2 linked regions of the Novipirellula caenicola genome follow. The main gene of each other region encodes a partner of the protein of the gene in region 2 in a complex. Links are inferred from orthologs where the notes say so. Each region holds a gene or a part of one and is shown on either strand. Other genes may lie near its edges.

The links. Proteins that work in one complex are often made in the same cells at the same time.
Region 1: the proteins of ABEA92_RS07400 (region 2) and trxA are in contact, whole or in part, in a crystal structure (PDB 1F6M), measured with the Escherichia coli proteins. The link is inferred for Novipirellula caenicola from one-to-one orthologs.

The regions. Positions count from the first base shown.
Region 1 is NZ_BAABRO010000004.1:416,596-419,457, forward strand. Bases 56-2,856 are described here. They hold trxA (thioredoxin), read right to left. Parts: upstream 1,721-2,856; coding sequence 1,391-1,720; downstream 56-1,390. Other genes in these bases: ABEA92_RS11150 (metallophosphoesterase family protein), read left to right, coding at 575-1,249; ABEA92_RS11160 (NUDIX hydrolase), read right to left, coding at 1,826-2,566; ABEA92_RS11165 (c-type cytochrome domain-containing protein), read right to left, coding at 2,746-2,856. Outside these bases: more of ABEA92_RS11165, read right to left, coding at 2,857-2,862. UniProt on the Escherichia coli protein: Participates in various redox reactions through the reversible oxidation of its active center dithiol to a disulfide and catalyzes dithiol-disulfide exchange reactions.
Region 2 is NZ_BAABRO010000002.1:975,912-978,786, reverse strand. The notes cover bases 32-2,845. They hold ABEA92_RS07400 (NAD(P)/FAD-dependent oxidoreductase), read right to left. Parts: upstream 2,067-2,845; coding sequence 996-2,066; downstream 32-995. Other genes in these bases: ABEA92_RS07395 (carbon starvation CstA family protein), read left to right, coding at 2,327-2,845; ABEA92_RS07405 (divalent metal cation transporter), read right to left, coding at 32-761. Outside these bases: more of ABEA92_RS07405, read right to left, coding at 1-31; more of ABEA92_RS07395, read left to right, coding at 2,846-2,875.

The DNA.
Region 1 (2,862 bases), on a different replicon or contig from region 2:
TTCAAAAATGTCGGAGCCAGTTGCGAATCACATCACGGAAAAGGATCACACTCTCGCCGCGCCAGGACATCGTTCGGAGAGCGAAGGCGATAAGTTTTGCATGATCCATCTCGATCCCCCCGGCGAAGTGATCAGTGAGACGACATGGCTTTATTTTACTTCAATTCCAACGCCGCGGGTGTCACGTACGGCGTTTTGCGAACAAGGGCATTAAGGACAAGGTTTGGTGGCCTCGCATGGTCCAACCACGCCGGCGACAAAAAATCGCAATTTACGACAAAAAAAGGGGACAGCACCACGAAAGTCCAAAAAACGTTATCATCGTCCAAGGTGTTATCGATTTGAAGTCGATTCTCGCAGCCCGCCGTTCACTAAATTACAACGAAAACGGTCCGGTTTTGTACCCAGAAAACCTGCGACGCCATCCATCTGGGACGCTTCCGCTCGCCAGAGGCAGGGGGCTGCTAATTGCCAACTTCAACTTGTATTAGTACCCTTGATTTTATACCGTTAGAACTAGCGGAAAATTGAATCCACAATAGTCAAACTGAATACAGCATGGGGCTTTTCAAAATTGTCTGAGCGACTCATCGCAATCGGAGACATCCACGGCTGTAAGGTCGCTTTAGAGCGATTGATTGCAGAGGTTGCGCCGACGACCAAAGACATTGTCGTCACCCTGGGCGATTACGTGGACCGAGGGCCTGATTCCCGGGGGGTGATCGACACCCTGATCGAATTGCGTAAATCGACTCAGTTGATTGGATTGGTGGGAAACCACGAAGAAATGATGCTGGAGGTCGTTCGTGACGGACAATCGCCGCACGGTTGGCTCAAATACGGCGGCGTTGAGACGCTTGATAGCTACGGTTTCGATGGCGGATTGGACTTTTTGCCGCAGAGCCATGAGGATTTCTTCGATTCACTCGGCGATTACTTTGAATACGAAGACTATTTCTTTACGCATGCCGCCTACGATCCCGACACGCCGCTGGAACACCAACCGCCTGAGATGCTGCGGTGGTACACGCTAAACGACGGATTCCCAGCGGCTCACATCAGCGGCAAAACGGCTGTCGTCGGCCATACGGCGATGCGTGACGGCGAAATCCTCGATATCGGCCATCTGCTGGACATCGACACCTTTTGCTACGGCGGAGGCTGGCTGACAGCAATCGATCTGTACAGCCGTCAAGTATGGCAAGTCGCCCAAGACGGACGTGTCCGCAGCACCCAAGCCCAGTACTAGCCAGTACACGGCCAATGCCATCAACCTTGCGTAGCGATCCGTAAAGATCCAACGGGCCAGGTCACGGCGCAAGAATCGGCGCATAAAAAAAGGCACGGTGAATCGCCACAGTGCCTAGGAGGTCAACGCATCCTGTGATGCTTAAGCCACCGACGCATCGAGTGCTTGTTGGAGCGCTGCCTTGGGGCGAACGCCAACAAAACTTTCTGAAACTTCGCCACCTTTGAAAACCAACAGCGTAGGAATGCTGCTGATTCCGAACTTCTGGGCGATTCCAGGGTTGTCGTCGATGTTGATCTTGCCAATCTTGACCGATGGGTTTTCGCTGGCCAATTCGTCAATCATCGGAGCGATCTGACGACATGGACCACACCAAGGTGCCCAAAAGTCAACAAGCACAGGGGAGTCAGACTGAAGGACTTCGCTATCGAAGTTCTCGTCAGTGAATTCTTTTACAGCATCAGATGCCATGGAAACTTCCTTTTTAAAAATAGGTTGCCAGCGCAAATTGTTAGTCAAAGAGCGTCTGCTGTCAATTTGCCCCACTGTCAAAGTGGCCTAATTACCAGTTACTTTTCATCGATTAGGATAGGGCAGCAATATCCGAGCCAATTCGTCCAAAATCATCGCGGTTGCACCCCAAATCCGATAGTCTTGGTATTGAAACGCCGGAGCGGCGAATTGCAGCGTATCAGCTCCGGTTGAAGGGTTTCGATCGGCCCTTGTTTCAATGAAATGCACTCGCTTTTTCATCTGGACCACCGTTCGCCGCGATGGACGAAGTAATTCCTGCAGCGGCATCAGAATCACATTTTCGACTTCGATCGGATCCGGCTGCCACTGAGTTAATGGTGGTTCGATGACAAAGACCACCGGCTGGACCGCATTATCGCTGGCATAAACGTATTGTGGGTGCAGACGGCCGCAATACGTTTGCACCTGCGGCCGTACTCCAAGCTCTTCTTCGAATTCACGCAGTGCAGCGTCTTCGGCCGATTCGCCTTGCTCCTGCCGGCCTCCAGGCAAACAGATCTGACCGCCGTGATGCTTCAGCGTCAGCGGACGCTGCGTCAGCGGAATCACCCACTGCTGATGTGTGTCCTGGAACAACGAAATCGCCACGGCGGCTTGGCGACACCCCCGACGTGCGGGGCCGCGATGGCGACCGTAGGCCAACCCGGGATACATCGGTTCCAACCGATCCGAGCGGCGAGATCGGTTCGCTCCGCAGCGTCGAGTGCTAAGCTGCTTGGTCAAGAAGCGGCCGAGATCATCCGCGATCATGCCCGCACGTTGTTGTGATGATGGAAAAGTCATGGAGGTCAATCGAGCTCAATAATCGCGTCCTTGATGCACGTTTTCCAACACCACCGAGTTTTATTTCCAACGCGATGAATTGAACGGGCGGCATTGCAAGCGTACCGCGTTGGGGATGGCGAACCACACGTCTACGCGTGGTAGCACACGATCCCCACTGCACCTCATTTAACTTAGCACTAGTTGATGGCGGCTGACAATTGATCCAATTTCGTTTGGACTGCCGTCAATTGAGTGGCCACGCCGTCATACTTCTGCTTCATCGCATCAGCCGCCTGCTGGGCTTTGGCCAATGC
Region 2 (2,875 bases):
TGAGTCCAAAACGCTTCACCCTCAGGCGACAATCCTTCGACCAGCCCTTGCAGGTCACCCGCCGGGTGCATGAATTGGCCAAGATCAGGAATAAAACCGGCCAAAATCGTGCCGAAATCGAGTTCGCCGCTACCGAACAGCAACACGGCAACGCCGACAAAGCAGATCACGACCATGCCGATCAACGCTTTGAGGAACAAATCAAACACCTTCGCCGCCTTGCCTCGCCGTGTGTTCAACAAGACAACAAATCCGGCTGCCAAGAACAATGCGAGCGTGACTCCCCATTTGGTCACCGAACCGCTGCCCAATCCATCGCCACCGCCCAACGTCGCTAGGTTCTTGTCCAGCGCGTCGTAACAAAGACTGAACTGAGGCATACAAAAAATCATGTTGGCCATGATCGTTGCCACGATCCATCCCCAGCCAAGTGCCGGATTGATTTCGCTGTTGATCGCTTCAAAGGGACGACGACCGGTGCTTAGGGTGACGTAGCTGATCGCCGACAACATCACGACACCCAAGACAATCGCGACCAATTGCAACCACAACATGCTGTAGCCGCCCAACACACCGAGAAACAGCGATCCAGCCAACGAACCGCCGCCCAACGTGATCGCGCTTTGCAACCAACCGGGACCCGACAAGCGAATGTAGGCCCCCAAGACCTTGCCGTCGGCTTGTGCCTGCCGAAGCAACTCGCGGTCGGCCTGAACTTTTTCGTTCCCAAGCGTTGTTTGATCGGTTTCGGCTGCTGACATGGCAAGACTTTCTAGGGGAGAGGTGGGTGTGGGGATGAAAGAGAAGATTAGGTCGGTAGGGGACGCGGACGTCCGGCAAACGGAGATATCGAAGTAGCTACGCTCGCCAGAGCGCGGAGTGTTTCGACGTATTTCCGTCGAAACCCATTTCTACCGCCTGGCGACGGTAGCCACAGTTATTCACGCCGCGGCAGCACCCGAAGATCCTGCCAGTCGCGGCGATGTGATGTTCGCTTACGCATCAAGTTCCGCGAGGTAGCGTTCGGCATCCAACGCGGCCATACAGCCGGTTCCTGCCGACGTGATCGCTTGTCGATAATAATCGTCCGCGACGTCGCCTGCAGCAAAAACTCCCTTCACGGTGGTGTTCGTGCGGAAAGATTTTGTCCAACGAATATAACCGCTGCTGTTGGTCTCGACCGCACCACCGAGAAACTTGGTGTTCGGCGTGTGTCCGATCGCGACGAACATACCGCCGACCGGCAAATCGCTAATCGAGCCATCGATGGTGCTTTTCAGCTTGATTCCGGTGACGATTTTCTCGTCGCCGTAAACTTCATCGACCACACTATTCCACTTCATTTCGATCTTCGGATGGTTCAGCGCGCGGTTCTGCATCACTTTCGATGCTCGCATCTCGTCACGACGAACGATCATGTAGATCGTCGCAGCGTCCTTCAGATTCGCAAGATAAGTCGCTTCTTCGACCGCCGAGTCACCTCCGCCGACGACCGCCAGCGGTTTGGAGCGATAGATCGGCAACGCACCGTCACAGACCGCACATGCGCTGACCCCTTTGTTCTTGTACGCTTCTTCGGTATCCAAGCCGAGATAATTGGCTCGAGCGCCGGTGGCGATGATCACCGTTTTTGTCTTGACCGGTTCACCACTGGCTGGTTTCAGCACGTGAACGTCGCCGGAAAAGTCAACGCTTTCGATGTCGTCGCTGACCACGCGGGTGCCGAAGTTGAGGGCTTGCTGCTTCATCAGCTCCATCAATTCGACGCCTTGGACGGCGTAATGCGGCTGGCCATCTTTTTCGTGCCCGGCGGGCGGCATGGGCAAATTCCAGTGACGGTCCTTGTCGACCGCGGATTCGACGAACGCGCGGATGTTTCCGGCGGGGAAACCAGCGTAATTTTCGACTTCGGTGGTAAACGCCAACTGCCCCAACGGAATCATTTCCGGACGCACGGTGCCTTCATAGACGACCGGATTCAAGTTCGCGCGAGCTGCATAAATTGCTGCGGACCATCCCGCAGGCCCACTTCCAATGATGATTGTCTTCTCTATTTTGTCGCTCACGCTTGTGCGGCTCCCGGATTTGGTTGCATTAAAGGAAAGATTTTGAGAGTTGACCACGGTATTATAGGGTGAAAATCGTCCTATACTACGGGCGGTATACACGAATGATGGTGAACACGAAACACCGTCATTCGTGCGATTGTGTTTTACAGATCCCACCGAGCGTCGTCAGTCCCCTCGCTTGCAAACCATGCCATCGACGACGCTTCATTTTCAAGCGTTTTCGCTCCCCCCAACCTTTGTTTTGATCGTTATTTTCCATGAGCACTTTGATTGTGGCCTTGGCGTCGATGATCGGTTTCGTCGTCGCTTACAACACCTACGGCCGCTGGTTAGCGCGGCGTTTGTTTCAATTAAGCCCCGAAGCGGTCGTACCGAGTCACGAGCTTCGCGACGATGTCGACTTTGTCCCGACGCGTCGTTCGGTGATTTTCGGACACCATTTCACCAGTATTGCCGGCACCGGCCCAATCGTCGGCCCGGCCTTGGCCGTGTTTTGGGGATGGTTGCCGGCGTTGTTGTGGGTCGTGTTAGGATCGATCTTGATCGGTGGCGTTCACGACATGGCAGCGCTCGTGATTTCGCTTCGCAACAAAGGTCAAACCATCGGTGAAGTCGCAGGTCGATTGATCACACCGCGAGCGAAGGTGCTGTTTTTGGCCGTGTTGGCACTCGCATTGTCGGTCGTCTTGGCGGTCTTTGGCTTGGTGATCGCCATTATCTTTGCGATCTATCCCGAATCGGTTTTGAGCGTTTGGATCGCGATGCCGGTCGCTGTCGGAATCGGAATTTGGGTTTACAAAAAAGGA